3 regions of the Streptomyces sp. CA-250714 genome follow, and region 1 is predicted to be linked to each of the others. Evidence: riboswitches for the same ligand, from Rfam matches in the RefSeq annotation. Region 1 holds a riboswitch; each other region holds the start of a gene.
The links. A riboswitch is a leader RNA that binds a small molecule or an ion and turns the genes downstream of it on or off. The one in region 1 is predicted to bind cyclic di-AMP.

Region 1 (10,517 bases):
GCCCTCACGGCATCGACCCCCGCAGGCGCCAAGGCACGCGAAGCATTCCGCCTCGCCAACCGCGCGATGGCACTCCAGATGCTGCACAGCCGCCCGGAGCTGGCGGGCAGCCGACGGACCAGGAAGAGCGATGTCGTCGAACTGAGCGAGCCTCCTGACGACTACGCCTGGCATCCTTTCCAGCTCGCATATTTCCTGCTCGTGGTCGAGGGCCTGATGAACCCCGAACACGAGGACCGGGAGACGGTCGATCTCATCTGGTTCCCCACCGGCGGCGGCAAGACGGAGGCATACCTCCTCACCGCGTGCTTCGAGATCCTCTGGCGCCGGCTGCGGTTCGGAGCGGAAGGTGGCGGCACAGCCGTACTGAGTCGCTACACGCTGAGTCTGCTCACCACGCAACAGTTCCAGCGCACGGCGACCGCCGTCTGCGCGCTGGAATACATGAGGCAGGGATACGACGGACCGCTCGCCCACAGCTTGGGGGAGGAGCCCATCTCCATCGGGCTCTGGGTGGGCAAGGAGACGACACCGAACAGGATCTCCGAGGCGCAGAACGAGCTTTCCAGCCTGAAGCAGTTGAACTCGCCCGACGACCGGTTCCTACTGGAACGTTGTCCCTGGTGCGGAACCGAGATCGTCCCGGAACGGCAGGGCTCGGAGAAGGATTTCGGGATCGTGGCGGACGGCGTGACCACGGGATTCTTCTGTCCGCGCGACACCTGTGTGTTCCACAAGCGGTTGCCGGTGTCCGTCGTGGACGAGGAGATCTACCGGGAGCCGCCCACCTTCGTGCTCGGCACCGTGGACAAGTTCGCGCGGCTGGCGTGGGAATCGGAGGCCGGAAGCCTCTTCGGCAGAAGGGACGGCAAGCGCCCTCCCTCGCTGGTGATCCAGGACGAGTTGCACTTGTTGGCCGGCCCCCTGGGAACGACGGTCGGCCTGTACGAATCGGCCATTCTCGAACTGTGCACCCGGAACGGCACCGCGCCGAAGGTCATCGCATCGACGGCGACAATCCGCCGCTCGCAGGACCAGATCCGCAGCCTCTACGGTCGCCCCGCACAGCTCTTCCCGCCGCCCGGCATCAAGGCCGGCCACTCCTACTTCGCCTCGCCCGACACGGACAAGCCCGGACGTCTGTATGTCGGTGTCATGGCACAAGGCCACACCGCTTCGACCTCGACGGTTCATGTGGGAGCCGCGGCCTTGCAGGCACCGCAGGAGATCTGCGACGACGACACCACGCGCGACGCCTATTGGACCGCGGTCGCCTACCACAACAGTCTGCGTGAGCTGGGACGTACCGTCACGATCGCTCGGGACGACATTCCCGCCCGCCTCGAGCATCTGACGAAGGACGACTCCCTGCGACGCAAGCTGGACGACGACTCGGTTGTCGAACTCACCAGCAACATCGCGCGGGCCGAGCAGCCACGGCTTCTCGAACGTCTCGGCAAGGGCTTCAAGGAACGCGGCAGCATCTCCTTCCTCGCCACGACCAACATGCTCTCCGTCGGGGTCGACGTCCCACGGCTCGGCCTCATGCTCATGAACGGCCAGCCCAAGACGACGTCGGAGTACATCCAGGCGACCAGCCGCGTCGGCCGTCGCCATGTCCCTGGCCTGATCGTCACGCTCTTCCGCTCGTCCAAACCGCGCGACCGGTCCCACTACGAGTCGTTCGGCGTCTACCACAGCTCGCTCTACCGGCACGTCGAGCCCACCAGCGTCACACCGTGGTCCATGCCCTCGCGCAAACGTGCCCTGCACGCGGTGCTCACCATTCTCGTACGACACGGGATCAAGGGCCTCAACTCGGAGAACAAGGCCGGGGAGATCCTCGGTCACATGGACGACGTCCGGCGGATTCGCGATCTGTTGGTGGATCATGTGCGCCGAGCCGATCCCGACGAGGCCGGTGCCGCGGCGGAACAGCTGGACACGCTGATCGAAGACTGGGAGCAGCAGGCCGAGATCGCGCGCGGCGACGGCACCCGTCTCTACTACCAGTCCCAGGGAAGGTCGTACGAAGCGCTTCTCACCGACTTCGGCAGACAAGACGGCATGTGGCCGACGCCTCAGTCGATGCGCAATGTCGACCGCGAGTGCCTTGTCGTCGTGAAGGGAACGTGACAGCAATGAAGGACGTTCGGCATAAAGTCCGCAGGTCACAGACCCTCGTTCCATTCGGCGTCGGCGGGATCATCGACCTGAGAGGCGAATCGTTCGTAGCCGCGGACACTCGGGGGTGGGCGGCGACAGCCGAAACAGTCGAAGCGCCCCGGCTCATCGCCAAGCTGCGTGTCGCCGGCCTCCGTTCGGCCCCTGTGATCCCCTCCGGCAAGGCCGCTCATGTGACCCGCTCGGGGCCCGTGTACGTACGGTTTCCCAAGTGGCTGTTCTGCCCCCAGTGCAGAAACATGCTGCGTTGGCGTTCGGACTACGAGGTACGGGGCAAGCAGCCGGCATGCCGCCGGTGCGCGGGCAACCCGCAGTTGGCTCCGATGCGTTTCATCCAGGTGTGCAGGGCGGGACATATGGCGGACATCGACTGGCGCCGGTGGGCCCATTCCAGGAGCGAGGGCCATTCTCAGCGCCAGTGCCAAGTCAATCGACTCCGATTCGTCGCGACCCCGGAATCGTCCGGACTGGAAGCCCTGCGTGTTCGCTGCGCCGTCTGCGGAGCGGGTCGCAGCCTGGCCGGACTCAGCCAGAAGGACATCCTCGGAAAGTCAGGTTTCCGGTGCCCGGGAACCCATCCCTGGGAATCGGAGTCCGATGAGGCGGAAGCCTGCGAGGAGACGCCGCAGGCGGTGCAGCGCGGAGCCTCGAATGTCTACTTCCCGATCACACACTCGGCGATCGACATCCCATCGCCCTCGGGATTCTCCGAGGACGACGAATTGGCCCAGAAGGTCATCAACGACAAGCTTTGGCCAATCCTCATAGGCGCGGAAAACGACCCCCTGGCGGACCAATACCGGAAGCTGATCGCCACGTCCTGCGAAGTTTCGGAGGACGTGGTGAAGTCCCTGGAACGTCGCCATGCCGCCGAGACCGCGTCGGTGTCTTTCGTGGCGGACGCCGACGACGATCTCAGCATCGCCGAGTGGGAAGCCTTTTCCGAGCCCGAATCCGTCGCCGATTCGAAGACCTTCTCCGTACGCCGGACCGACCTCGGGGTCGTTGACGAGGACCCCACCTCCATAAGGGAGTTGGCGGCGCGGATCTCGGCAGTTGTCGTCGCCGATCGCGTACGCGAGGTCCGTGCACTCGAAGGGTTTTCGCGGTACGAGCCCAGTTCCGGTGATGGCGAGGAGGGCGAGGGCGGGCGTGTCGTGTCCGTCAACACGCATGCGCCGGCCCAATGGTTGCCGGCCATTGAGATCTACGGCGAAGGGATCTTCATCGCAGTCGAAGAGGAACGTCTCAGGACGTGGGAGAGCATTCCGTCGGTCCGCGACAGAACGCTGGGGATCGAGAAGAATCTCGAGGCATCGCTCAAGGTCGATTGGCTGAGAGGGAAGACCGGCCCGAAACTCCTGCCCCGCTTTGTCATGCTCCACACCCTGGCGCATCATTTCATTCGCCAACTCTCCTATGACAGCGGCTACAACGCGGCCTCGCTGCGCGAACGCGTCTACGCGAGAAGCCACGCTCCGGGAAGTGGCCATCCGCCCCAGGCAGGGGTGTTCATCTACACGGCCGCCGGGGATGCCGAGGGGACGCTGGGCGGACTCGTCCGACAGGGGAAGCCGCCGAACCTCGTCGAGACATTGATTCGGCTGCTCGAGTCGGCACAGTGGTGTTCCCAGGATCCCCTCTGCGCCGACTCGACCGGCAGGTCTCTGGCGAACCTCAACCGTGCCGCCTGCCATGCGTGCACACTTCTCCCCGAGACGAGCTGCGAGATCGACAACTCTCTTTTGGACAGGACGCTGTTGATCGGCGACGGAGCCGTCCCCGGTTTCTTCGCCGGAGTCGTCCGTGCGGCATTGGAGGAATCGGCGGAAGCCGTCGATCTCTCATGAAGACTCCCTCTCTGCTCGATCTCGGAACCGAGCAGCACTCCGTCATCGATCTGCCATTCCGCGGAAGCCATGTCATCACCGGGGATCCCGGTTCGGGGAAAACCGTGACGGCCGTCTACCGCGCCTGGGCGCTGGCAACAATCGGACGCGAGGTCGCGCTCCTCACGCACTCCAATCTGCTGCATCAGTATCTCGCCCAAATGGCACCCGACCTCACGGAAGCCGTCCAGGTCACGACCGCCTACCGGTGGATCCGGGACTTCTGGAACGAGCACTTCGGTTCCGACCCGCCGAAGATCGATGATGAAGGGTGGTACCACGCGTGGGTCGAGATGCAGCAATCCTGCATCAACCAAAGGGTCACTTCGGCAGCGCACTTGGTGATCGACGAAGGCCAGAGGCTTCCTGTCGATTTCTACCGGTGGTGCCGCATACTCGGTGTCGAGGTCACAGTTTTCGCGGACGAGAAGCAGGAGATCGGTGACGACCAGAGCACCGTCTCAGAGATTCACAGGGAAATCGCCGCACAGGCTCCTCCTCTCGTCCTGCGGGGGAATCACCGGAACAGCCGGGAAATCGCGATGCTGGCATCCGAGTTCCATGAGGGCGCGGGCGATGAGGCACCCCTACCGCCGAAACGCGCGGGGCGTACACCGACGGTCCTCAAAGTGCCAACCTTGGATCATCTGGTCACTGGAATTTCTCAATATTTCTCTGCGCATCCGGAGCGAAGTATCGGGATCATCTGCCGGTCGACGCATTTGCAACGGGAGATCCAGAGCCGGTTCACGGAACTCGGGCTGGCCGCGCACACCCAAGCCTATGTACACAACGATCGGTATCGGAACGCCATCGACTTCTCCACCCGCCCCATCCGCATCGTCAGCACGAACAGCATGAAGGGGCTGGAATTCGACAGCGTTTTCGTGCCCGACCTGGACGCGTACACGGAGGACCCGACCGGCGTGGCCGCGCGCCTTCGCCTCTTCGTGCTCTGCACCCGTGCCCGCGAGGAGCTCCACCTCGCCCACCGTGGCCCCCAGGAGCCCGCAATCCTGTCCGACATCCCGGAAAACCTGTTGGCCCGACATGCCGGCTGACGTGCGGCCATCGCGATGCTCGGCCCCGGCCGACGAGCGTTGTTGATCGCCTGTGCCGTGTTTCCTGGAAGCGGCGGGGTGGATCGCAGATGACCGCGTCCTCAAGCGGCGTCATGGAGTATGGGCTTGCCCGTGTCTTTGAAGTCAGACAGCTTCAGGAGGACCCCATGAACAGGACCAGCGGTGATGAGTCCGCTTTGCTCAAGCTCTTGACGGAGTACAACCGCGGAGTGCTCGTCACGCTGCGGCGGGATGGGAGGCCGCAGCTTTCGAATGTCAATCACACCTTTGACCCGGACAAGCGGCTACTGCGGATCTCTGTCACCGCGGATCGGGCGAAGGCGCGGAATTTGGGGCGGGATGCGCGGGCCAGTTATCACGTGACCAGTGGGGATGGGTGGGCGTGGACGGTGGTGGATGGGGTGGCGGAGTTGACGCCTGTTGCGCGGGAGCCGCGGGATGAGACCGTCGAGGAGTTGGTCGAGGTCTACCGGGCGATCCGGGGTGAGCATCCGGACTGGGACGAGTACCGGGCCGCCATGGTGGCGGAGCGGCGGCAGGTGGTGCGGCTCAGCGTCACGCACGTGTACGGACAGCCGCAGTGACGCGGCGACGCTGAGCCGCCCGGCCAGGGCTATGCCGAGGCGTCGGTCAGCAGGCGGAGTTCGTCGTTGGTGAGGCGGAGATCGGCGAGCGCCAGCAGCGCGGGGAGTTGCTCGACGGTGCGGGCACTGGCGATGGGCGCTGTGACGGTCGGCTGGGCGGCGAGCCAGGCGAGGGCGACAGTGGCCTCGGAGACCTGGTGGGCGTTGGCCACGGTGGTGAGCGCGGCGAGGACGCGCTGGCCGCGCTCGGTGGCGAGGTACCGGGCCGCCTTATCGGTGCGCGCCCCCTCGGGCGCGGTCTCGCCCGGACGGTACTTGCCGGTCAGAAAGCCCGACGCCAGCGCGTAGTACGGCAGTACGGCGAGGGATTCGCGCCCGGCGAGCTCCGCCAGCTCGCCCTCGTACGTGTCGCGCGAGACGAGGTTGTAGTGCGGCTGGAGCGCCACGTACCGGGCGGCGCCCTCCCGGTCGCTGAAGGCGAGCGACTCGGCGAGGCGGGACGGCGAGATGTTCGACGCGGCGATCTCACGGACCTTGCCCTCCCTGACGAGGTCGTCGAGTGCGCCGATGATGTCGGAGACCTCGACCGACTCGTCGTCGAAGTGCGTGTAGTACAGGTCGATGCGGTCCGTCCGCAGGCGGCGCAGCGAGTCCTCGCAGGCGGCCTTGATGGTGGCCGGGGCGAGGCCCATGTGGTCGGGGTGGCGGGCGACCTTGGTGGCGATGACGACGTTGTCCCGTACGGACGAGCCGCGTGCGGCGAGCCATTCGCCGATGACGGTCTCGGACTCGCCGCCCTTGTTGCCCTCCACCCAGGCCGAATACGCGTCGGCCGTGTCGATGGCGTTGCCGCCGGCGTCGGTGTAGGCGTCGAGTACGGCGAAGGACGTGGGGGTGTCGGCCGTCCAGCCGAAGACGTTGCCGCCGAGCACGAGCGGCGAGACGGACAGCTGACCGATCTTCTTGTCGGCATTCATCTGCATGCCGCGACCGTAACGCGGGGGCGGGCGGTGGCATGTCACCGCACACCGGACACCGCCCCCATCAGCCCTCAGGGCTCAGACGTCGGCCCTCAGGGCTCAGATGTCGACGCCCTTGGCGCGGAGCCAGGGCAGCGGGTCCACCGGGTCGCCGCCGTCGGGGCGGACCTCGACGTGCAGGTGCGGTCCCGAGGAGTTGCCGGTCGAGCCGACGCGGCCGATGACATCGCCCGTGCCGACCTTGTCGCCCGCCGATTTGGTCATGGACGAGAGGTGGCAGAACCAGAGTTCGGTGCCGTCCTCCAGCTTCAGCACGACGCGATAGCCGTACGAACCGGCCCAGCCCGCTTCCTTGATGGTGCCGCTGTGGACGGCCTTGACGGGGGTGCCGTTGGGGGCGGCGAAGTCCTGGCCGGTGTGGTCGTTCTGCCACATGCCGCCTGCCTGGCCGAAGCCGGCGGTGAGCTGGAAGGAGGCCAGCGGGGCGGTGTAGCTGCGGGCGAGCTTGGCGCGGCGTTCGGCCTCGGCCTTGCGCTTCTGCTCGGCCTCCGCCTTGCGCTTGGCCTCGGCGGCCTCGCGCGCGCGTTCGGCCTTGGCCTGCTTCTCCTCGGCGGCGGCCCGCTTCGCGGCTTCCTCCGCCGCCGCGTTCGCCGCCTGCCGGGCGGCCTCCTCGCGGGCTTCCGTGTCCTGCGTCGAGCGGTGCTGTTCGGCCTGCGCGAGGATGCGGGCCCGCAGTGCCTCGCCGGCGTTGGTCCCGCCTGTGGCCGCGTTCTCCGTATCGCCGGAGCCGTCAGCGCCGTCCGGGGAACCCGGGTCGTCCGCGTCGTCGGAGATGAGGGAGCCGATGCCGGGGAGGTCCTCGGCATCGGGCAGCTGGTCGGGGATGCTCCGGACCGTGTCGGCCGCGGTGTCCAGGTCCGGCACGGATATCGCGCCGGGGTCCTTGTCCTGGGCGGTCGCCATGCCGCCGGCGCCGACCGCCGCGATCATGCCGACGCCGAGTACGGCACCGCCGCGCGCCACACCGCCGGCCCGCTGCTTGGCGATCCGGTGCTTGCCGCGCAGCGGGCGGGTCGACTCCTCGGTGGGGTTCCACTCGTCCCACGGTTCGGCGCCTTGCGGCTGTTCGGAGACGACGGGCAGTTCGGAAGTGACGTGCGATGCGGAACGGATGTGAGGCGCCGAGGAGGCTTGGGGGGCGGCGGTGACGTGGGGTGCGGCGGACCGGATGGGGGCTGTGAGCCGTCCCGGCGCGGAGCCGTAAGGAGCCGGTTCGGAGCCGTAAGGAGTCGGCGCGGAGCCGTAAGAACCCGGTTCGGAGCCGTGGGGAACGGCGTTGGAGGGAGCGAAGCCGTAGGGGGCGGAGGAGCCGGCCTGGTCGACATGCGGGTCGTACCCGACGGTCTCGGGCGCGGGACCGGCAAAGCCCTGGGATCTGGACGCCACGGGGGCGCTCTCCTTTCCTTCCTTCTCGCCTACCGGGTTAGCTGACGGGTTCGGAGCAGGAAGGTCTCCTACGGGCGTCCTCTCGCAAGGGCGTCCGATTCACCCCATCCTCCTCGTCCGGCTGACGAGAAGGGGTGGTTCCCCGGTTCCCACGGTGCGGTCCAGCCAGTTGGGCGCTGCTGGTGCCCCGTATGCGGGATTCGGCGACGGCGCACGGTGCCGTCTTCCGTGACGACAGTGACGACCGTGCTGCGTTATCGGACGGTAATAGAACAGGGGCCTTGATTCCAAGCCGTTCCCTGTAATTGGTGCGGCCGCAGGCAGGCGGGTGGTGCCGCCAAAGGCTGACGGTGCCTCAGCTCAGCCGCCGGTACCGGGGGCCAGCGGGCCGATCTTGGGGACGGAGGCCTTGCCGGTGTTGGTGACCGGCCCGCCGGACCAGGGCGTACGGAGAGAGGTCCGCTCGTCGGGCGGGGTGACCCGCACGGCGCTCGGCGTGACCGTGGTGACGTTCGTCACCTCCGGGTTGGTGTACGAGAGCGGCGCCCACGCGCTCTTGCCGGGCGCAAGCGTGACGGTCCGGATCTCGCCACCCGTACGGTTCGGGTCGAAGGACACCTGCTCGCCGCTGCTGTTGACGAAGGCGAGCCCGGGGTAGCCGCGCACGGTGCAGCTGCTGCCCGACCGGTTGGTCAGGACCAGGGCGAAGTTCTCCTGCCCGGCACCCGGGTGGTTGGGGCCGAACGACGCCTTCAGATCGGAGGTGTGACACCGGGAGCCGGAGCCCGGCCCTCCGCTGCCGCCCGAGCTGCTCTCGTCGCCCGAGCCGCTCTCGTCGCCCGAGGAGCCCCCGGAGGAATCCCCGCCGCCCGAACCCGAAGAGCCCGAGCCGCCCGAGTTGCCGTCCTGCGAGCTGCTCCCGCCGGTTCCGTTGTCGCCACTGCCGCTGCCGCCCTTGTCGGAGCCGCCGTCGGACTCGCCCTCGGCGGGCGCGGCTTGGCCGTCGACCTTCTGCGGCCCCTCCGCATCCTTGTTGCAGCCGATCAGCAGCGCGCCCGCCGCCAGCACCGCCGTCGAGGCGGCCGCGATACGGGCCGCACGGCGATGGGAGCGGTACGGGGCTGCGGCAGGTCGGCGGGCCGCCAACGCCTCGGTGTCGTACAGGGGTTGTGAGAGGGGGGTGTTCGTCGGGTCCTGTCGCTTCGTCATGGTTGCCGTCCCCTGGTCGTCCTGGCTGCGGTCGTCCGGCCTCCCGCGGCAGCACGCGCTGGCTCGTCCTCGTCTCCAGCCTGCCCTCGGGCTTGTGGGCCGTACACAGCCTTCGATGGCCGACTTTTCGGCAAGGTTCACGGCAGTCGGGAGTTTTTTCGCGGTACGGCGAGGTGGGCGGGACCGCGCCGTGACGGGTGGGTTCGGAGGGGACGGGAGGGGCGGGAAGGGTGGGTGAGAGGCAGCCCGGGCGGGGGCAGCACGGCGGCGTACGGCGGACGAGGGGCCCTGCGCGCCGGGGTTGTACGCCGAGCCGAGCCCGTATCTCGGCGCCGTACCCGGACGTCCGTACGTCGGCGCCCGGGGCCGGACCCCGGCGCCCGGCGCCCGTGGACCGGTGCTACGACGCCGACTCGTTGACGCGCAAGCTGCTCAGCACCCGGTCCGTCCTGGCCGAACAGTCCTCGTTGCAGCGGATCTGCACATACACCGGAGGCTTGCCCTTCTGCTGAGGGGACAGGCCGATCTCTTCGAGCGAGAACCGGGGAGCGCCGCAGGCCGACCAGGTACGGACCTGCCCCTGCCAGCCCCCGCCCTTGAAATTACGGCTCCCTGTGTACTGACAGCCCTTGTGCTCGAGTTCGGCCACCTTGTCGGGCAGCGCCGACTGGGAGTCGGCGGCCCCCTGGGAGCTCGGGGTGCCCTTGTCGGCGCCGTCGGCGCCTTCGGCCTCGTCGGCCGAGGAACCGAGCCCCACGAAGACCCCGTTCGTTCCCGAGGTGAGGTCGTGCCAGCTGCCCACGTCCTCCGTCACGAGCAGCCCGGGGGCGCGCTTCGCCGACAGCCCCAGCGAGGAGGGGCGCCAGCCGGAGTCCTTCATCTCGTCCGCCCACACTCCCGGAATCCGCACGCTGATCTGCCCGCTCGCGTCATGCACCCGCACCGATGAGGGCGCCTTCCCGGGGTCTTTCGGCATCAGCAGCGAACTGGCCACACCGGCGCCGGCCAGCACGACGGCGGCCGACCCGATGGCGACGGCACGCCGCCGACCGCGACGAGGCGTCGCCCGAGCGGTCGCACCGGGCGCACCGCGTGGTCCGGCAACGGACGCCTGCGGGCCCGGCGTCTGCGGGTCGGACGCCC
Region 2 (10,517 bases), on a different contig from region 1:
CATCACCTCGCCCACCACGCGGGCGCACTTCACATACGACCTGTCGGGGCGCAGGCCCATCTCGTGCATCTGGTACAGGATCCGGCGCTGTACGGGCTTCATCCCGTCGCGGGCGTCGGGCAGCGCGCGCGAGTAGATGACCGAATACGCATACTCCAGATAGGAGCCCTGCATCTCGTCGACGACGTCGATGTCGACGATGCGCTCCTCGAAGTCCTCTCCCGGCTCCGGTGCCGGTGTACGGCTTTTACTGCGGCGGGCCATCGCGGCTGCGGCTCCTTCGCTGCTTCGTGCTGTCGCTCTTGTGCTCTCGGGTCGTGCTCTCGGAGGTCGTGCTCTCGGACCGACATGCTCTCGGTCGACCATTGTGGACCGCCGCACTGACAGGGCGGTCGCTCGGTAGACCGTACGGGAACTTCGCACCTTGTCGGCGTGGTTGCATACAGTGACAGGGCCGCCGGTCGCGTGAGGCGCCAGGCGGTCGGCAGTTCCCGGCGCCAGGCCGGGATACCCCCGCGAGCGAAGGGACTCCACGCCCATGGGTCACACGGCCACGCCCCCGCCGGCCACCGGTGGGCTGACAGCGACGGAGCACCGGCTGGCCAACGGCCTGCGGGTGGTGCTCTCCGAGGATCATCTGACCCCCGTCGCCGCTGTCTGCCTCTGGTACGACGTCGGTTCCCGTCACGAGGCGAAGGGCCGCACCGGCCTGGCCCACCTCTTCGAGCACCTGATGTTCCAGGGCTCGGCCCAGGTCAAGGGCAACGGGCACTTCGAGCTGGTGCAGGGCGCCGGCGGCTCGCTGAACGGCACCACCAGCTTCGAGCGCACCAACTACTTCGAGACCATGCCGGCCCACGAGCTGGAGCTCGCCCTGTGGCTGGAAGCAGACCGGATGGGCTCGCTGCTGGCCGCGCTGGACGAGGAGTCCATGGAGAACCAGCGTGACGTGGTCAAGAACGAGCGTCGCCAGCGCTACGACAACGTGCCCTACGGCACCGCCTTCGAGCGGATGACCGCCATGGTCTTCCCCGAGGGCCACCCTTACCACCACACCCCGATCGGCTCCATGGAAGACCTGGACGCGGCCTCCCTCCAGGACGCGCAGGAGTTCTTCCGTACGTACTACGCGCCCAACAACGCCGTGCTGTCCGTCGTCGGCGACATCGACCCGGAGCAGACACTCGCCTGGATCGAGAAGTACTTCGGCTCCATCCCGGGGCACGACGGCAAGCGCCCCCCGCGGGACGGCGTGCTGCCCGAGCTCATGGGTGAGGAGAAGCGCGAGGTCGTCGAGGAGGACGTGCCCTCCCGCGCGCTGATGAACGGCTACCGCCTGCCGCACGACGGCACCCGCGAGGCGGACGCAGCTGACCTGGCGCTGACCGCGCTCGGCGGCGGCGAGTCCTCCCGCCTCTACACCCGGCTGGTGCGGCACGACCGCACCGCGGTGGCAGCCGGTTTCGGCCTGCTCCGGCTGGCCGGCGCCCCCTCGCTGGGCTGGCTGGACATCAAGGCGTCCAGCGGCGCGGAGATCGCCGACATCCAGGCGGCGGTCGACGAGGAGCTGCGCCGCTTCGCGGAGGAGGGGCCCGGCGAGGAGGAGATGGAGCGGGCCCAGGCGCAGTTGGAGCGCGAGTGGCTGGACCGGCTGGCCACGGTCGGCGGCCGTGCCGACGAACTGTGCCGGTACGCGGTCCTCTTCGGCGACCCGCAGCTGGCGCTCACAGCGGTGCGGCGGGTGCTGGAGGTGACCCGCGAGGAGGTGCGGGAGGTGGCGGCCCAGCGGCTGCGCGCCGACAACCGCGCCGTGCTCGTGTACGAACCGCTGGCGGACGAGGACGAGCCGGCGAACGAGGACGAGGAGACCGGGCAGTGAGCGAGACACCGGCGAGCACGAGCCAGAGCCCCGCGGCAGTGGCGGGCACCAGCCCCGCGGGCATCGCGGAGACAGCAGGGAAGAGCATGGAGTTCCACCCCCAGCCGCCCAGCGGCACCCCCAAGCCGTGGGCCTTCCCCACCCCCGAGCGCGGCACGCTGCCCAACGGGCTGACGGTGCTGCGCTGCCACCGCCCGGGGCAGGAGGTCGTCGCCGTCGAGGTGACCCTGATGGCGCCGCTGGACGCGGAGCCCGAGGGGCTGGACGGGGTCGCCACCATCATGGCCCGCGCGCTGAGCGAGGGCACGGACAAGCACACGGCCGAGGAGTTCGCCGCCGAGCTGGAGCGGTGCGGCGCCACGCTCGACTCGAACGCCGACCACCCCGGTGTGCGGGTCTCGCTGGAGGTGCCGGTGTCCCGGCTGCCCAAGGCGCTGGGCCTGCTCGCCGACGCGCTGCGCGCACCGGCGTTCCCCGACAGCGAGGTCGAACGGCTCGTCGCCAACCGGCTCGACGAGATCCCGCACGAGCTGGCCAACCCGGCCCGCCGCGCCGCCAAGGAACTCTCCCGCGAACTCTTCCCCGCCGCGTCGCGGATGTCGCGGCCCCGGCAGGGCACCGAGGAGACGGTGCGGGGCATCGACGCGGCTGCCGTACGCGCCTTCTACGAGGCCCATGTGCACCCGGCGACGGCCACCGTCGTCGTGGTCGGCGATCTGGAGGGCGTCGATCTGGACGCGGCGCTCGCCGAGACCCTCGGCAGCTGGACGGGAGCCGCGGCCGCGCCCCGCCCGATGTCACCGATCACCGCGGACGACTCGGGCCGGGTCGTCATCGTGGACCGGCCCGGAGCGGTGCAGACGCAGCTGCTGATCGGCCGCGTCGGCCCCGACCGGCACGACCGGGTGTGGCCCGCGCAGCTGTTGGGCGTCTACTGCCTGGGCGGCACCCTCACCTCCCGGCTGGACCGGGTGCTGCGCGAGGAGAAGGGCTACACCTACGGCGTACGCGCGTTCGGGCAGGTGCTGCGCTCCGCCGAGGACGGCACCGGAGCCGCGCTGCTGGCCATCAGCGGCTCGGTGGCCACCGATGTGACGGGGCCCGCGCTGGACGATCTGTGGCAGGTGCTGCGGAAGCTGGCCGCCGAGGGCCTGACCGACGAGGAACGGGACGTGGCGGTACGGAACCTGGTGGGTGTCGCGCCGCTGCGCTACGAGACGGCAGCGGCCGTCGCGGGGACGCTGGCCGACCAGGTCGAGCAGTATCTGCCGGACGACTACCAGGCCAGGCTCTACGCCCAACTCGCCGAGACGGGCACGGTGGAGGCCACGGCGGCGGCGGTCAGCTCGCTGCCCGCCGACCGGCTGGTGACGGTGCTGGTCGGCGACGCCTCGCAGATCGCCGATCCGGTAAGGGAGTTGGGGATCGGCGACGTCAAGGTGGTCTCCGGTTCGTAGAGCCCGCGGGCGGGGCGCGAACGGCAGTAGGAAGTGGGGCCCGGGAGGAGGAATCACTCCTTCCGGGCCCCTCTCAATGTCCGTTTCTGTCGCGATTGCTGATGAGTTGGAGTGTGGCGTACGTGACAAACCCAGGGATTCGTTTGCCGCTCGGAGTTGGGCCCGATTAGCGTCGTTGCCGCTGTCCGTCAGAAGTGACCGCACCCGCGGCCGACGGACAGCGATCGCCGAATCCCCGAGGCGCACCTGCCGAGGGGGACCGGGGACCCAGGTCCCATTGGGGTGAATCGGACGGCCTCGCAAGAGGCGGCCCGTAGGAGACCTTCCTGCTCCGAACCCGTCAGCTAACCCGGTAGGCGAGAAGGAAGGAAAGGAGTACGCCTCCGTATGGCGTTCACCCGTGCCACTGGCAAGCACAGGCGTCCGAGCAAGGCCCGCAGGGCCGCAGGGGGAGCGGCAGGCATAGCCGGCCTCGCCACCGTGGGCGTCGTCGGGTCCATCGCCTCCCCCGCCTTCGCCGCGAGCGGCGGCCAGAACAACGCCCCCGTCAAGCACAACGCCAAGGTGAGCGAGGCCGTCGCCGGCCCGATCTCCGAGACGCTGGACCAGCAGGCATACGAGCAGGCCCTCCAGGCCGAGCAGACCCATGCCGAGACCGAGGCCAAGGAGGAGGCCGCCAAGGCGAAGGCGGAGGCCAAGCGGAAGGCCGACGAGGCCAAGCGCAAGGCGGCCGCCGAGAAGGCCGAGAAGGAGCGCGCGGCGAAGGAGAGGGCCGCCCGCGAAGCCAAGCGGGCGAAGCTCAACGCCTATGTGGCGCCCGTCGAGGGCTCCTACGTCTCCACCGGTTACCAGCAGGGCGGCGGCATGTGGTCGTCCGGCAGCCACACCGGCGTCGACTTCCACGCGGGCATGAACACCCCGGTCCAGTCCGTGGCCGCCGGCGAGGTCGTGGAGGCCGGCAACGGCGGTGCCTACGGCAACAACATCGTCATCAAGCACAAGGACGGCACGTACACGCAGTACGGCCACCTCAACTCGATCGGTGTCTCGGTCGGCCAGCAGGTGAAGCCGGGCCAGCAGATCGGCCTCTCCGGCTCCACCGGCAACTCCTCGGGCCCCCACCTGCACTTCGAGGCGCGTAGCTCCGCCGAGTACGGCTCGGACATCGACCCGGTCGCCTACCTCCGCGACCACGGCGTGAAGCTCTGACCGGACGTCGCGGCTGAGCCCGTCGCGGAGACCGCCCCCGGCCTGGGGAGCACGAGGGGGGCGCTGCACCGCCAGGTGCAGCGCCCCCCTCGTAATTGTCCGCCGCGACGGCGAGCAACCACCGACCACAGGGTCCGGCGGTATCCGCGACGGCCTAAGCCCTCACGTTCGGTCAGACCGTTTCGGGCAGCTCCTCCAGGCCCTCGGAGACGAGCTTGGCCAGCCGGTCGAGGGCCTGCTCGGCGCCGTCCGCCTCGGAGGCGAGGACGATCTCCTCGCCTCCCTCGGCCCCGAGGCCGAGCACACCGAGCATGGAGGCCGCGTTGACGGGATTGCCCTCGCCCTTGCGGACGGTGACCGGGACCCCGGCTGCCGAGGCGGCACGGACGAAGATGGAGGCGGGGCGGGCGTGCAGCCCCTCGGCCCAGCCGACGGTGACGCGGCGCTCAACCATGGTGTTGCCCTTCGGGTCGTCGAGATTGTTCTTGTCCGTGACAATACGACGCACCTCCGAGCCCCTCAGCACGCGCCCTCCCTCCGCCGTACGCTGGCCCCATGCCGAGCCCCGAGGAGCGCGCCTATCCGGCCCACTGGGAAGCGGACATCGTGCTGCGCGACGGCGGTACGGCCCGGGTCCGGCCGATCACCCCCGACGACGCGGAGCGGCTGGTCAGCTTCTACGAGCAGGTGTCCGACGAGTCGAAGTACTACCGCTTCTTCGCGCCCTACCCCCGGCTGTCCGACCGCGATGTGCGCCGCTTCACGCACCACGACTACGTCGACCGTGTCGGCCTGGCGGCGACCATCGGTGGCGAGTTCATCGCGACCGTCCGCTACGACCGCATCGACCACCTCGGCCGCCCCGCCAGTGAGCCCGCCGACGAGGCCGAGGTCGCCTTCCTGGTCCGCGACGACCAGCAGGGCAGGGGAGTGGCCTCCGCGCTCCTCGAACACATCGGTGCCGTGGCCAGGGAGCGCGGCATCCGCCGCTTCGCCGCCGAGGTGCTTCCCGCCAACACCAAGATGATCAAGGTGTTCACGGATGCCGGATACTCCCAGAAGCGCAGCTTCGAGGACGGCTCCGTGCACCTCACCCTCGACCTGGAGCCCACCGAGCGCTCGCTGGCCGTCATGCGGGCCCGGGAACAGCGTGCCGAGGCCCGCTCCGTCGCCCGCCTGCTGGCCCCCGGCTCCGTCGCCGTCGTCGGCGCCAGCCGCAGCCCCGGCGGCGCCGGGCGTGCCGTACTGGGCAGCCTGCGCACCGCGGGTTTCCCGGGGCCGCTCTACGCCGTCAACCACGCGCTGGACCCCGCTGCGTCGCCGACCCTGGCCGGGGTGCCCGGGTACCGGTCGGTGCGGGAGATCCCGGAGCGCGTCGATCTGGCCGTGCTCGCCGTCCCCGCCGACCAGCTGCACGCCGTCGTCGGCGACTGCGGTGAGGGGGCCGTGCGGGGCCTGGTCGTCCTCTCCGAGGGGGTCGGCCGGGACGAGCAGCGCGAACTGGTCCGCCTCGCCCGGTCCTACGGCATGCGGCTGATCGGTCCCGGAGCCCTCGGCCTGATCAACACCGGCGAGGACGTACGGCTCAACACCACCCCCTCGCTGCGGATGCCCGCGCGCGGCAGAATCGGCGTCTTCACTCAGTCCGGCGCCATCGGCATCGCCCTGCTCGACGGGCTCGACCGGCGCGGCATCGGCCCCTCCTCCTTCGTCTCCGCGGGCAATCGCGCCGACGTCTCAGGGAACGACCTGCTCCAGCACTGGGACGAGGACGCGGCGACCGACGTCGTGCTGATGTACCTGGAGTCCATCGGCAACCCGCGCAAATTCACCCGGCTCGCCCGGCGTACCGCGGCCCGCAAGCCGGTGGTCGTCGTCAAGGGCGCCCGGCAGCGCGGCAGCGCACCCCCACCGGGCCACGCCGCGCCGGCGGCCCGCACCCCCGACGCCACCGTCTACGCGCTGCTGCGCCAGGCGGGCGTACTGATGGTGGACACCTTCACCGAGCTGCTGGACACCGGCGTACTCCTGTCCGAACAGCCGCCACCCGCGGGCCCGCACGTCGGCATCCTCGGCAACACCGACGCGATGAGCCTGTTGACCTACGACGCCTGCCTCACCGACGGACTGCGCCCCCGCCCCGTCGTGGCACTGCCCAGCTCGGCCGGGCCCGGCGACTTCGGCAGGGCGCTGCGGGAGGCGCTCACCGACGCGGCCACCGACGCCGTGCTGGTCACCGTCATCCCCTCCGTCCCAGCGGAGCTGCCGGGCGGCACCGGCACGGCCGGGGCCGAGACCCCGCCCGACGGCCATGTCGAGGCCCTCGCCGACGCACTGCGGGAAGCGGTCGAGGCCGTCGCCGCCGCCGAGGGCGGTCCGCGCAAGCCCGTGGCGGTCGTCCACCTGGCGATGGAGGGCTTGCAGAAGGCGCTCGCCAGGCGCGGGCTGCCGTCCTACCCGACGCCCGAGCGGGCCGCCCGGGCCCTGGCCGAGGCGGTGCGCTACGCCCGGTGGCGCGCGGAAGCCGGAGAGCCGGGCAAGGTGCCCGACCTCGACGTCGACGAGTCCGCCGCAGCCGAGCTGCTGGCCCACGCGACCCCTGCCACCCCGAGCGCGGCCGGGCCCTCACCGATGAGGAGGCGGCCCGGCTGCTGCACAGCTACGGGATCGCCGTCCAGCCCACGCTGCCCGCCCCCGACGCCGACTCGGCGGTCGAGGCGGCCCGCACCCTCGGCTTCCCCGTCGCGCTCAAGACCACGGCGCCCCATCTGCGGCACCGCGCCGACCTGGGCGGGGTGCGGCTGGACATCGCGGGCGAGGCGGGGCTGCGCCGCGCCTACGGGGAGCTGACCGAAGCGCTCGGTGCCCCTGAGGAGCTGCGCCCTGTCGTGCAGGCGATGGCTCCGCGCGGCGTGGGCACGGTCGTGCGGGGCACGCTCGACCCGGCCATCGGCGCCGTCCTGTCCTTCGGTCTCGCGGGCCCGCCCTCCGAACTGCTGGGTGATACGGCACACCGGCTGGTGCCCGTCACCGACAAGGAGGCCGCCGGGCTGGTCAGGGCGATCCGCTCGGCGCCGCTGCTGTTCGGCTGGCGCGGGGCCGAGCCCTCGGACACCGCGGCGCTGGAAGAGGTGCTGCTGCGGGTCTCGCTGCTGATGGACGATCACCCGCAGGTGGTCGCCGTCGAGCTCGACCCGGTGGTGGTGGCACCCCGGGGTGTGACAGTGCTGAGCGCCGCCGTCCGGGTCGCGGACCCCGGATACCGCCCCGACCTGGGCGCCCGTAGGCTCCCGGCGTACTGACGGAGCACCGGGGGCGTACCAGGGGGAGCGGGCCGGGGCTGTGCCGCCGTACGGCCCTTAGGATGGCTGTCATGGCGAAGACCGGTACGACGACGCAGGGTCTGCGTGAGGCGATCGAGCGCAGCGGCTACTACCCGGCCCTCGTAGCCGAGGCTGTCGAGGCAGCGGTGGGTGGGGAGCCGGTGGCTTCGTACCTCGTGCATCAAGAGACGACGTTCGACTCCAACGAGGTCCGTCGCCACGTCACGGTCCTGGTGCTCACCCGCACCCGCTTCCTCGTCAGCCACACCGACGAGCAGGCGGCGGACGGCACCTCGCCCTCCCCGTACGCCACCACGTCCACCGAGTCGGTGAAGCTGGAGCGGATTTCCTCGGTCGTGCTCTCCCGGGTGGTGGCCAACCCGGAGTCCTACACTCCCGGCACCCTGCCCCGCGAGGTCGTCCTCACCATCGGCTGGGGCGCCGTCTCCCGCCTCGACATCGAGCCCGCCACCTGCGGAGACCCCAACTGCGAGGCGGACCACGGCTATACGGGCTCCGCCACCGCAGACGATCTCTCGCTGCGGGTCAGCGAGGCCGGTGACGGCCCGGACACCGTCCGTCAGACCCTCGCCTTCGCGCAGGCGCTGTCCGAGGCCACCGCCGGCACCCGGGTCGGACCCTCGCAGTGACCGCTGAGAACATCCCGCACCCGCTGCAGACCGCCCCGCACGACGGGGCTGTGCTGGACGCACCGCTCGACCCGCGCACCGCACCCGTTCCGCGCTACGGCTCCGGCTCCCTGGCCGATCTGCTGCCCTCCCTCGCCGCCGGACTCGGCGTCCCCGGCATGCGGACCGGGCTGGTCCTCCCGCCCGCCGACCGCGTCTGCGTCTTCCTGGTGGACGGCATGGGCTGGGAAGCGCTCAAGGCCCACCCCGACGAGGCGCCGTTCCTCACGTCGCTGCTACCGAGCTCCACCGCCGGCACGGGCGAGCCGATCACCTCCGGCTTCCCCTCCACCACGGCCACCTCGCTGGCTTCCGTCGGCACCGGCCGCGTCCCGGGCGAGCACGGACTGCCCGGCTACACCGCGCTGGACCCGGCCACCGGCCGGCTGATGAACCAGCTGCGCTGGCAGCCCTGGACCGAGCCGCACGTGTGGCAGCCGTACCCCACCGTCTTCCAGCAGGCCGAGGCCGCCGGAGTGGCCACCTGCCAGGTGACGGCACCGCACTTCGAACACACCCCGCTCACCAAGATCGCTCTGTCCGGCGGCACCTTCCTCGGCCGGCTCTCCGCCGAGGACCGTATGGACCTCGCGGCCGAACGCCTCGCCGCCGCGGGCCGCGCCCTCGTGTACACGTACTACGCGGAGCTGGACGGCAACGGCCACCGCTACGGCATGGACTCGGACGCCTGGCGCGGCCAGCTGATGTACGTCGACCGGCTCGCACAGCGCCTGGCCGAGCAGCTGCCGCCGCGCTCCGCGCTCTACATCACCGCGGACCACGGCATGGTCGACATCCCCGAAAACCCCGAGGCCCGGATCGACTTCGACGAGGACTGGGAGCTGAGCGCCGGCGTCGCCCAGCTGGGCGGCGAGGGCCGGATGCGGCACGTCTACGCGGTTCCCGGCGCGACGGGCGACGTGCACGCCGTCTGGCGCGAGGTGCTGGCCGAGCAGGCGTGGGTGGCGACCCGCGAAGAGGCCGTCGATCTGGGCTGGTTCGGCCCGGGCGTGGAGCCGCGGGTACGCGGCAGGCTCGGTGACGTGATCGCCGCGATGCGCGACGACATCGCCGTCGTGGCCACCCGGCGCGAGCCCAAGGAGTCCGAACTGATCGGGATGCACGGTTCGGCGACCGCGGCCGAACAGCTCGTTCCGCTGCTGGAGGTCCGCACCTGACGCTCCGCGTCCACGTCCCGTACGCGCGCCCCGGCGTTCCGTACGCGCTCCCCAACCCGAGGAACCGCACCGAGAAAGGCCCGAACCTCCCATGCCAGAGCTGGTGTTCTTCTCCGGAACGATGGACTGCGGAAAGAGCACGCTGGCGCTCCAGATCGAGCACAACCGCTCGGCGCGCGGTCTCCAGGGGATGATCTTCACCCGGGACGACCGCGCGGGTGCCGGCAAGCTCTCCTCCCGGCTCGGCCTGGTCGCCGAGGCCGTCGAAGTGGCCGAGGACCTCAACTTCCAGCAGCACCTGGTACGCCATCTGACCGCCGGGGGCCGCACCGACTACGTGATCGTGGACGAGGCGCAGTTCCTGGCGCCCGAGCAGGTCGAGCAGCTCGCCCGCGTCGTGGACGACCTGGGCATCGACGTCTACGCGTTCGGCATCGCCACCGACTTCCGTACCCGCCTCTTCCCCGGTTCCCAGCGGCTGATGGAGCTGGCCGACCGGCTGGAGACCCTCCAGGTCGAGGCGCTGTGCTGGTGCGGTGCCCGTGCCACCCACAACGCGCGCACCGTCGGCGGCCGGATGGTGGTCGAAGGCGCGCAGGTGGTCGTGGGGGACGTCGGCGAACCCAGCGGCCAGGTCGGCTACGAAGTGCTGTGCAGGCGCCACCACCGCAGGCGGCTCACAGCGGCCTCGGCGGGCGCCGGCGCGCTCTCGCCCGATGTTCTCCCGGTGGACGAACCCACCACGGCGCCGAAGGTGCCGCCGCGGCGCGGACTCAGCGATC
Region 3 (10,517 bases), on a different contig from region 1:
GGCGCACGAACTGCGCACGGTCAAGGACCTCACCGTGGCCACGACCGGGCTGACGGCGCTGCACGAGCTGGCGGATGTCGAGACCGTCCATGTGGAGTGCCTGGGCGGAACGTTGCGGCCGGTCAGCCAGGCGTTCGTGGGCCCGCTGACCGAAGCGGCACTGGAACGGATGACGTTCGACCGGGTCTTCCTGTCCGCGGACGGAGTCACGGCGGACAACGGGATCTGCGAGGCCGAGCTGCGGCAGACCCGGCTGAAGGAGCTGATGGCGCGCCGGGCCACGCACATCTACGTACTCGCCCACGCGGCGAAACTGGGCCGGGCTCCGTTCCACGCGTGGGCCGCTCTGCCGTCCGGCTGGACGCTCGTCACGGACGGGGCGGCAAGCCCCGCGGAGGTGGAGAAGTTCACCGCGCGTGGCGTACGCGTGGTGCGCGCTGAGCCGGTCGAAGAGCTGGGCCCGGAGTCGGCCGCGGCCCGCTGATGCCTCGTACGCGCAGCAGCGGGCCACGGTTCCGGTCCCGGTCCGGCCGCTGCCTCAGGCGTTGGGGTCGAAGGGTATGCCGTCCGGTTTCGCCTCCGACAGATGGCTGTTGAAGGCGCCGTCCTTGATGCCCAGCGTGGCGCTGCCGAAGTCGGCTCCGGCCAGCTTGTCGCGCAGGCCCTCGGGGTAGCCGTCCCAGCCGACGAGGGAGGGGTACTGCCAGGCGCCCCGGTGGTTCTCGGGCGGCTCGTCACCGCCGTCGTTCTTCGCCGCGCGGAAGCAGTGGGTGCTCACCCCGTCCTTGTGGTACACGACCTTGGGGTGAGTGCCCTCGAAGGGCAGCGCGTCCTTGCTGTGCACGGTGAATCCGCCGTGGTTGGACGTCGAGACGTACTCGACCTGGTCGTTGTGCACCCAGACCACGACGTGCTCCCAGTCGTGCCGGTGCCCCGCGCTGCCGCCGCCCAGCGCGGCCTGGTCCTTCTCGAAGTAGGAGGCGTAGACGACGGCGCACCAGTCGTTGTTGCACTTGGTGCGGGAGTACCCGTTCGTGTTCTCCAGGTCGGACTCGTCGTGGCAGTTGCCGTTGACGTCACCGCCGATCTTCAGACCCGGAGCGATGGTGCCGTCCGGGCCGATGGCGGGTGTCGCGTAGCAGCCGTCCGTGTCGTAGTCGTAGGCGGGCTGGAACTTCTTCTCCAGCTCGGACGCGTTTCCGGGCAGCGCCTGTGGCGGGTCGGCCAGCGCCGTACCCGGCAGCCCGACGACCAGAGCAAAGGCCCCGACCACGACGGCCGGGGCCTTCTTGCCCCATCCTCCGGCCCGGCGGGGCCGACCGGCAGGGGCGTCTTGCGGGGTTTTCGCCTCTCTCATGTGCGCACTCCATGGTGGGGGGTGAGTTGCTCGACTCACGCTGCCGCGAGTTGGCGCACCTGCCAAGAGGGCCGAACACGTTGCCAGTTACCGCTGTCCGCGTGCCCCTGCCGAAAGTCAGGGGTGCTGCTGTCTTTCGTGGGTGCTGGGCGCCGGGCGCCACTTCCTACGCTTCCGAGCATGATCCGTACACATCGGGCGGCGGCCGCTCTGCTGGCCGTCGCCGCGCTCACCACGACAGCCTCGGCCTGCGCTTCCGCGGAGGGGGCGGCTGCGGAGAACCGTCCCGCTGCCTCCAAGGCGGCGGCCGCGAAAAGCAGTACACGACTGGCCGTTCCGAAGCCGACGGGGGACTGGGCCGTCGGGAGGGACACCCTGCATCTGACGGACAAGGAACGCCGCGATCCCTGGGTGCCGTCGGCGGGCGCCCGCCGGCTGATGGCGTCGGTCTTCTACCCCGCCCGGCGCGACGGCGGCCACGGCGCACGCGCGCCGTACATCTCCAGCAAGGAGGCCGAACTGCTGCTCAAAGGCATCAAGTTGGACAAGCGGTTCGAGCCGGGGCTGCTCAGCTCCGTCCGTACGAACGCCCGCACCGGCGCCCGCCCTGCCCCGGGCAGGCATCCGCTTATCGTGCTCTCACCGGGCTTCACCCTGCACCGCGCCACCCTGACGACGCTCGCGGAGGAGCTGGCTTCGCACGGCTACGTCGTCGCGCTGCTGGACCACGCCTACGAGTCCTTCGGTACGACCTTCACCGGTGAGGGCCGCACACCTGGGGCGGGCGGCGGAGCCGCGCGCACCCTGACCTGTGTCGCGTGCGAGACGATCGAGGGCGCGCCGAACGACGAGGCGGAGAGGAAGCTGCTGGCCAGGGCGGCGCGGAACCGGGCGGCCGACATCTCCTTCGTCGTCGACGAGTTGACCACCCCGGCGAAGGACGGACGGCAGCGGTCCCACCGCTACGCGGAGCTCATCGACCCCCGTCGTATCGGTGCCGCGGGCCACTCGCTCGGCGGCAACGCGGCGGCGGTGGCCGCGGGCACCGACCGCCGCATCCGGGCCGCCGTCAACGCGGACGGCACCTTCTTCGCGCCCGTACCGCAGGCGGGCACCCGGCGTCCGATACTGATGCTCGGCACCAGGGAAGGGCACAACCCGCGGGCGGACGACGCGACATGGCCGCGCACCTGGCAGCGCCTGCACGGCTGGAAGCGGTGGCTCACGGTGGCCGACTCCGGACACTTCACCTTCATCGACCTGCCGATCCTGGGCGGGCAGGCCGGTTACACCGACCCCTCGGCGCCGCTGTCCGGCAAGCGCTCGGGGGAGATCACCACCCGCTATACGACGGCGTTCTTCGACCGCCACCTACGCGGTCTTCCCCGGCCACTGCTGGACGGTCCCTCGAAGGAGAACCCGGAGGTGGCCTTCCACACGCCGTGACGGCGGCGCACGGCGCGGCTGCCGCCGGTGCGCCGCCTGTGCCAGGGGTGTGTCCGGCGGATCTTGCTTGGCCCTCTGCGTTGTTCCGGGAAGGGGGTGCCCCTGTCCGACGCTTGCGGGCTGCGGCTACGTCGTGGCTTGTGGGGGCACCTCCCGGCCGGAGGCTGGGGGAGCAGTTCCCCGCGCCCCTTACGGGGCGCTGTACTGCCGGGTGAGCCTGCGGTGCAGGCCGCGGGTGAGGCGTACCCGGTCCACGCGGAGGGTGAGCTGGGGGTCGTCCAGCGGCTTGGCGTACATCTGGACAGCTCCGCGGCGCCAGCGTGCCGCACCCTGCGGCAGGGCGGGCGGACACACGGGGAGGGTGTGGCGCCAATTGGCCGCGGCGATCTGCAGCGTGGCCGTCCACCGCCCGGGCGGCAGGGTGTCGAGGGGCAGTTCTGCCGAGAACCGGCCGTCGTCCTGGAGGAGTACGGGGAAGTCGGCGTCGGCAAAGCTGTCTGCGTCGGCGGACGCCAGCCGGACGAAGGCGATTCCCGGCGGCCGGCCGAGGACGTTCGTCCGGCCGCCGATGCGCAGGGCCGAGCCGTGCCACTCGGCAACGTCCGTTTCCAGGGACAGTTCCTTGCTGAGGCGAGCGGCGGGAAGGTGCTCGAGCCGCAGGGTGAGGTTACCGAAGGGGGTGGCGTAGATCCGGGCTGTCCGTATTCCTCCGGCGCCGTCGTCGGTCAGGCAGGTGAAAGGGCACACCCCGGCTTCCGGGTCGCGTTGATTGCCCAGCCGTATCGTCTTGGCGAGTCCGTTCACGGTGAGGCGCAGATGCAGGTCCCAGAATCCGTCCGGCAGCGCTGCTTCGCTTCCCTTGCCGTCGAGGAGATCCAGCTCCGCCTCGAAAGCATCTCCGTCGAGGCGGACTTCGGCGTGCTGCGTCCGGGCGTCCTTTCCACGGTGCTGGAGGAACACATCGACTGTCTTTCCGGTGTGCTCCGTCTGCTGCAATGCCGCACGACCGCTCAGCCGCAACCGGGTCCCGGTGAAAGAGAAAGCGGATACGTGGTGGATGAGGTCGAGATGCTCCGTCACATCGAACAATGCGGTGGGGCTCTTGGAACGGGCTTCGCGCTCCGCCGGATAGTGCGCGAGCGCCCGCCCCTGAGAGATATGGATACGGAACGGCATGTGGCTGTTTCCCGGCCGCGCGTGGGCCAGCAGTTCTTCCAGGGCGCCGTGCCGGGCGAGATGGCAGCGCAGCCGCTGGATGGGACGCAGCCGGGGCCAGAAGGAGTCGCAGTCGTGTTCCGCGACAAGTCTGTGCATACGGGCGAACTCGCGGTGCCGGACCGCTTCTTCTGTTTCTCTGCTCAGGAAAAGAAAGGCGCCTTGCAGCTCCACCGCGAAGTGCCGCAACAGGAGTGCATCGCGTCCCGGCCCGGGCTCCAGCTCGGTCCGTAGCAGCTCACACACCCGGTCGAGGGAGTCGAGAACCGGCTCGGTCCTGTTCGTCTGGGTCAGATGCTGGCCGTCGGGGCGCCGCACAAGGTAGTAGCAGTCGTAGTCGGCGACCACGGAGATGCGGCGTGCGCGCAGGTAGGCGAGCGCGGTGAAGGGCTGGTCCTCGCCGACCCGCAACCCGGTGTCGAAGCGCAGCTGGAGCCCGTCGAGCAACTCCTTGCGGAAGAGCTTCTGGACGGAGAGCGCCCAGTAGACACGCGAGGCGAACAGATCGGCTTCGGGCTGGTTCGCGCGGAACATGGAGCGCGGCACCCGGCGTCCCACCGAGGCGATCTTGCCGAGTACGACATCGGACCTGTTCTCCTCCGCCATGGTGGTGAGCCGCTGCAGCGCTTCGGGGGCGAGGTAGTCGTCCGCGTCGAGGAAGAACACGTACCGCCCACTGGCCAGGTCCAGGGCCCGATTGCGCGGGGCGGAGGGACCGCCGGAGTTCTCCTGATGGATCACCCGCAGCAGCCCGGGATGCCGCGCGGCCATGAGATCCAGTTCGTCCGCGGTGCCATCGGTGGAGCCGTCGTTCACGACGATCATCTCGATGCGACCGGGGTCGAGAGACTGCTGCGCGACAGAGGCGACGCAGCGCTTCAGATAGGGGAGCGCATTGTAAGCAGGAGTTATGACGCTTACGAGATTTTTCGAGTCATCCATGGACAGAAGGTGCCCATTCGGGCGTACCTCTGCCATGGGGACGCGGCGTTCGGGTGAATCCGACCCCGAGACCGACAATTTCGGCACGGAGTGTGGGACGCCGCCAACTCAACGTGACGTGGGCGTGCTGTCCAGACGGTACGACGCGGAGCGGCCGACCGAGGGCGCCGCTGCCGCGGCGCCGGGCGTGCACAACGCGGCGGCTGCCCCGTCACCGGATGGTGAGGGGCAGCCGCCGCGTTGCGGGGTCGTCGGCTCAGTACGGGCCGTTGACGTTGTCGATCGAACCGTAGCGGTTGGCTGCGTAGTTGCAGGCCGCGACGATGTTGGCGACCGGGTCGCGCTGGTCGTAGGCGGTGCCCTCGACGTGGAAGGAGTCGAAGGTCGGCTTGATCACCTGGAGCAGACCGATGGACGGGGTGCCGTTCTGGGCGTTGATGTCCCAGTTGTTGATGGCGTTGGGGTTGCCACCGGACTCCCGGATGATGTTGCGGTGGATGCCCTGGTAGGTGCCCGGGATGCCGTGCTGCTTCATGATGGTCAGCGCTTCCTTGATCCAGCCGTCCAGGTTGGTCGACTGGGTCTTGTGCACGGTGCTGCCGGTCCGCTCGGCCGAGCTGCGGTCGGCCCGCTTGGGCGCGCTGCTCCGCTCGGCGGGGGCCGAGGAGGCGTCCAGGGTCAGCTTCTGGCCGGGACGGATCAGGTCCGGGTCGCTGCCGACGGTCTGCTTGTTGGCCTTGTAAAGGGTGGACCAGCCGCCCTTGATGTCGTGGTCCACGGCGATGTGGTGCAGCGTGTCGCCGGGGACAACGGTGTAGGAGTCGGCCTTCTGCTCGGTCTTCGCCTGCGCGGCGGCACCGGCCTGGGTGGACTGGGCCTGCTTCTGCTGGGCCTTCGCCGGCGCGGAGGCGTGCGCGCTGCCCGCGGTCAGCAGGGGAGCGGCGATCGCAGCGCCACCCGCGACCAGGGCGAGCGAGAGCTGGGAAATACGGCGGGTACTGCGCGATTTACGGGCATGACGGCCACGTGGCATGGGGGTGTCCTCTCCTGGCGCCTGCGAGGTGAGCTGTCGGATTCGGGCTGGAGTGGCCCGGCCATTCCAATGCGCGAGGCGCATTGGGCATGACTTCACCCCTAGCCGGGCCGCTGGATGCGGCACGGCACGTACTTGGGTCCCCCGCTCCTGCCGAGCGGTCTGGTGCGAATTTCCCTCGCCGGGCGGCAGGATTCGGCGCCCCGGCAGTGGGAGCTCCAGCCGGTTACGGAGGCCGGAGCGAGGACACAGAAACACAAGGCATTGTTCCGAGCAAGGAGCTCGAATCGAATGCGGAGTATCCCCGGTAAATGATCTCGGAATTCTTCAACGCTATGCTGTGGATCATTTTCTGAGCGTGAAAGGCCGAACCGAGGGGTATTTCGAAAAGCGCGCAGCAAAAGGTTTCTTGACGTGCAGTCAGAAGATCTTGCCCATGTCCCGGGTGTGCTGGTGTGTTTCCTGACACAGCGAATACGAAGGAAGGGTAAGTCCTTTATTTCCGGATATTGCTGCCTGAAGAGGGGTTAATGCGTGCGGTTCTCGGGCCGTTCCGCCGCGCCTCGTGGGCTCATGGTCAGGGCACCTCCGGCAGGCCGGGCCCTGCGCAGCGCACGTCGGCGCGGGGCACTCGTCCTCCGACGAGGTAGGCCGCCGCGGTGCCGTCGACGCAGGCGTTGCCCCGGCTGGCGAAGACGCCGTGCGAGTAGTCGTTGTCGAGGGTGACCAGCCGGGAGCCGGGCAGCAGCCGTCGTAGCCCACGTGCACCCTCGATCGGCGTTACGGGGTCGTGTGCGGAGGCGACCAGCAGGAGCGGCGGCGCGTCGGCGCTGCCGAGCGGAGTGCGGTGCGCCGGCCTGTGGTGCCAGTAGGCGCAGGTGGACGCCTCCATGCCGGTCAGCACGGGCTGAGGGTCGAGGTGGCGGGTGCGGCGGATGTCCGCCAGGATGTCCCGCGGGCCGGGCGCCGGACCGTCGGCGCACTTGACGACCCTGTTCGCGGCCTCGTAGTTCCGGGACGACGGACTGTCGAACGGGGAGTCCGGCACGAGCGCGCCGAGAGTGCCCTCCCGCAGATAGCCGCGCAGTCCGTCGGCGAGCCCGGCCCAGCGTTCGGTGCGGCCCAGTGCGCGGTAGACGGCGCGATCGAACTCCGCCGGGCCGAAGCCGTCCACCGGCTCCCCGGCGAGTCCCCGCCGTACGTGCAGATAGGCGCGGCGCACCGCTCCGGCGCTGTCGCCCAGGCCGAAGCGGTCCTGGTGGGCGGCCGTCCAGGAGAAGAAAGTGTCGCGCTGGCGCAGTAGCGCCCGGCTCTGGACGACGTCGAAGTCGTACCAGTCCCACGGGCCGACCACGCTGTCCAGCACCATGCGCCCGACACGGTGGGGGAAGCGTGCGGCGTAGGCGGCGCCGAGGTAGCTGCCGTAGGAGACGCCGAGAAAGTTCGTCTTCCGTTCGCCGAGCGCGGCGCGGATCGCGTCCATGTCGTGCGCTGTCTGCTCGGTGGACATATGGGGCAGCGCGCCGCCCGCACCCGCGGCGCAGTCGTCGGCCAACGCTCGCAGCGAGGTGAGATAGCCGCGTTCCGTCGCGGCGTCGGTCGGTACGGGATCTGCGCCGGGCTTGGTGAAGAGTCCGCCCATCGGACCGCAGTCGACGGGTGTGCTGGCGCCGACGCCGCGGGAGTCGAAGCCGATGACGTCGTACGCGCGGCGCACGCTCTCGGGGAGCTTGGCCCGCTTGGTGGTGGCGTAGGAGAGGCCGGAGCCTCCCGGTCCGCCGGGATTCACCAGCAGTGCGCCGCGCCGCTCGCCCGGGGCGCCGGACGCGCGTATTCGCGAGACCGCGACCTCGATGCGCTTCCCGCGTGGACGGTCCCAGTCGAGCGGCACGCTCAGCCGTGCGCACTCGACGCGGTCCGGCGCCGACGGCCGCGGTACGGAGTCCGGGCAGGTGCCGAAGTGGAGTGCCGGGGCCGGGCTCTCCGCCCGGACGGGACCGGACGGGGCAAGGGTGGCGGCGGAGAGCAGGGCGCACAGCAGGGCGACGCGGTGCGGGGGAGTGGCCACGGTGATTCCTCGGAGCTCGACCAGCGGGTGACAATGAAAATGATTATCGTTACGGTTGCTCTGCGCAACCCGCCGCCCTGCCCTGCGGGGCGGCTCCGGGGCCGTTGCGTCCGTTCTGCATGAAAAGGGGAGTTGTGGCTCATCTGCTGATGGTCGAGAGCTGGGTCGGATCGATGAGCAGGCTGCTGCCGCAGGCGATCCGCGAGAGCGGGCACGAGTTCACCTTCCTCACCCGTGACCTGCACCACTACCTGCGCTCGGCCTCCGAGGGCACGGCTCATCCACTGCTGGGCGCCCGCAACCTGCTCACGGCCGAAACCAACGACACCGAAGGGCTGTTGCCGCACATCGAGCGGCTGCACCAGGTCCTCGGCTTCGACGGTGTACTCACGTCCTGCGACTACTACCTGTCCACGGTGGCGCGGATTGCCGAACACCTCGGTCTGCCGGGGCCGGGGGCCGAGGCCGTGGAGGGCGCCTGCCGCAAGGACGTCACGCGCCGCCTCCTGGCCGACGCCGGAGTGCCCGGGCCGCGCTTCGCCGTCCACCGGGAACGGGCCGACCTCGTGCGTGCCGCCCGGGAGATCGGCTTTCCGCTGGTCGTCAAGCCCGTCGACCTGTGCGCCGGAATGTACGTACGCCGGGTGGCGGACGAGGCCGAACTCGCGGCGGCCTGCCAGGCGCTGGCCGACTTCCCCGTCAACGCGCGCGGCCAACACCGGGCGCCCCAGGTGCTGCTCGAAGAGTTGCTGGACGGCCCGGAGGTCAGCGTCGAGACCGTCTCGTACGCCGGGTCGGTCCATGTGGTCGGGGTGACCGACAAGAGCGTCGGCGGCGCCCCCGCCTTCATCGAGACCGGTCACATGTTCCCCGCCGCGCTGAGCCCCGCGGAGACCGAGGCCGCCGAGCACACCGCGCTGGACGCCCTCAAGGCGCTGGGACTGACCGACGGCGTGGTGGCACACACCGAGATCAAACTGACCTCCGCGGGCCCGCGCGTGGTCGAGGTCAACCCGCGGCCCGCCGGTAACCGCATCACCGAGCTGATCCGCCATGTGACCGGCATCGATCTGGCGGCGGCCTTCGTCGAGGTCGCGCTGGGACGGGAACCCGATCTGCGGGTCACCCCGACCGGACTGCGCAGCGCCGCCATCGGCTTCTTGGTGCCGCAGACCACCGGCACGCTCGAAGTGCTGGACGGCAGTGCCACGCGGGAGGCGCCGGATGTGCTGGAGGTGCAACTCGCCGCACCCGGCAAGGCGGTGCGGTCGGCCGGCAGCAACAACGAGTACCTGGGGCACGTCATGGCCGGCGACGCCGCCGGGCCCGGAGCCCGCGAGCGCGTCGAGGGACTGCTCGCCGAGCTGCGGGAGGGGCTGGTGATCCGATGACCGCCGCCACCGGTACGCGCGCTGCATACGCGGCACCGCACCACGAGACGTATGCGCAGCTCGTGGACCGGGTGCGGGAGGGAGCGCTGGGCCCCGATCCGAGCGCACAGCGCATAGCCGTGGCCTTCACCACCCGGCAGGCCGTACGGCACGACGGGCGCGGCACCGGCTACCGCAACGAGGTGCTCAGCCTGCGCCTGGCCGGGGCCGTCGGCTCGTGCGCGGTCGAGCCCGGTGCGCTGCCCGAGAGCGCCCTGGACGACTGCGTGGGCGCCGACGTGCGCCGACTCCTGGACCACCCGCTGCTGCCGGTGCGCGTGGCGGCCCTGGACGCCTATCTGATGCACGTCACCCCGCACACCCCGGATCACGGGGCACGCCCGTACCCGCTGCCCCGCGGCTCCTCGCTGGTCAAGTCGCGGGCCAGGGCCGAGGCCGTCGTCGAGCTGCTGGACCTGCCGCCGGGCGCCGAGGTGCTGGTGGTCGGCGTCGTCAACTCCCTCCTGGAGGCGCTGCGGTCCCGTGGGCTCGGCTACGTCCCGTGCGATCTCAAGGGCGGGGTCACGGAGTGGGGTGAGCCCGTCGTCACGGACGCGCTCGCCGCGGCGGACAGGTGCGACGCGCTGCTCGTCTCCGGTATGACGCTGGGCAACGGCACCTTCGAACCCCTGCGGCAGCACGCGCAGCGGTACGGCAAGCAACTGGTCACCTTCGCCCAGACCGGAAGCGCCGTACTCCCCCGGTTCCTCGGCCGGGGGGTCAGCGCGGTCTGCGCGGAGCCGTACCCCTTCTTCTGGCTCGACGGCGGCCCCGGAGTCGTCCACCGGTACCGCACGTCCGACGCCGCCCCCGGCGACGGTACGTGTCCGGGAGGCGACCGATGACCGCGACCGCCGTCCGCGCCACCGTCCGCCAGGAACTCCTCAGCCTCGTCGGCCGTACCCCGCTGGCCCGGATCACCGCGGAGCTGCCCGGGCCCCACCCCGGTTTCTGGGCCAAACTCGAAGGGCTCGCGGCCGGCGGGATGAAGGCCCGCGCCGCCGTCTCCATGCTCCTGGGAGCCCG

Region 2: linked by a shared signal. The riboswitch ahead of ACQEU8_RS09295 (M23 family metallopeptidase) and the one ahead of ACQEU8_RS35215 (M23 family metallopeptidase) in region 1 are both predicted to bind cyclic di-AMP.
Region 3: linked by a shared signal. The riboswitch ahead of ACQEU8_RS01975 (transglycosylase SLT domain-containing protein) and the one ahead of ACQEU8_RS35215 (M23 family metallopeptidase) in region 1 are both predicted to bind cyclic di-AMP.

Annotation. Positions count from the first base shown of each region.
Region 1 is NZ_JBNJMI010000002.1:3,651,887-3,662,403, forward strand. Features, by position in the region: gene ACQEU8_RS35190 (helicase-related protein) at 1-2,136, shown strand, start outside; gene drmB (DrmB family protein) at 2,142-4,034, shown strand; gene ACQEU8_RS35200 (ATP-binding domain-containing protein) at 4,031-5,134, shown strand; gene ACQEU8_RS35205 (PPOX class F420-dependent oxidoreductase) at 5,302-5,739, shown strand; gene ACQEU8_RS35210 (aldo/keto reductase) at 5,769-6,716, opposite strand; gene ACQEU8_RS35215 (M23 family metallopeptidase) at 6,819-7,862, opposite strand; cyclic di-AMP (ydaO/yuaA leader) riboswitch at 8,178-8,351, opposite strand; gene ACQEU8_RS35220 (DUF4232 domain-containing protein) at 8,526-9,374, opposite strand; gene ACQEU8_RS35225 (serine/threonine-protein kinase) at 9,775-10,517, opposite strand, start outside.
Region 2 is NZ_JBNJMI010000001.1:2,105,422-2,115,938, reverse strand. Features, by position in the region: gene ACQEU8_RS09310 (DNA gyrase/topoisomerase IV subunit A) at 1-264, opposite strand, end outside; gene ACQEU8_RS09305 (M16 family metallopeptidase) at 539-1,879, shown strand; gene ACQEU8_RS09300 (M16 family metallopeptidase) at 1,966-3,336, shown strand; cyclic di-AMP (ydaO/yuaA leader) riboswitch at 3,552-3,709, shown strand; gene ACQEU8_RS09295 (M23 family metallopeptidase) at 3,724-4,545, shown strand; gene ACQEU8_RS09290 (HPr family phosphocarrier protein) at 4,718-4,999, opposite strand; partial or broken gene ACQEU8_RS09285 (GNAT family N-acetyltransferase) at 5,101-7,847, shown strand; gene ACQEU8_RS09280 (DUF5998 family protein) at 7,919-8,518, shown strand; gene ACQEU8_RS09275 (alkaline phosphatase family protein) at 8,542-9,735, shown strand; gene ACQEU8_RS09270 (thymidine kinase) at 9,827-10,517, shown strand, end outside; gene ACQEU8_RS09265 (VOC family protein) at 10,509-10,517, opposite strand, start outside.
Region 3 is NZ_JBNJMI010000001.1:405,615-416,131, reverse strand. Features, by position in the region: gene ACQEU8_RS01995 (DeoR/GlpR family DNA-binding transcription regulator) at 1-484, shown strand, start outside; gene ACQEU8_RS01990 (NPP1 family protein) at 539-1,357, opposite strand; gene ACQEU8_RS01985 (alpha/beta hydrolase family protein) at 1,538-2,803, shown strand; gene ACQEU8_RS01980 (glycosyltransferase family 2 protein) at 2,993-4,960, opposite strand; gene ACQEU8_RS01975 (transglycosylase SLT domain-containing protein) at 5,217-5,993, opposite strand; cyclic di-AMP (ydaO/yuaA leader) riboswitch at 5,998-6,171, opposite strand; gene ACQEU8_RS01970 (alpha/beta fold hydrolase) at 6,571-8,061, opposite strand; gene ACQEU8_RS01965 (ATP-grasp domain-containing protein) at 8,196-9,452, shown strand; gene ACQEU8_RS01960 (Rossmann-like domain-containing protein) at 9,449-10,336, shown strand; gene ACQEU8_RS01955 (PLP-dependent cysteine synthase family protein) at 10,333-10,517, shown strand, end outside.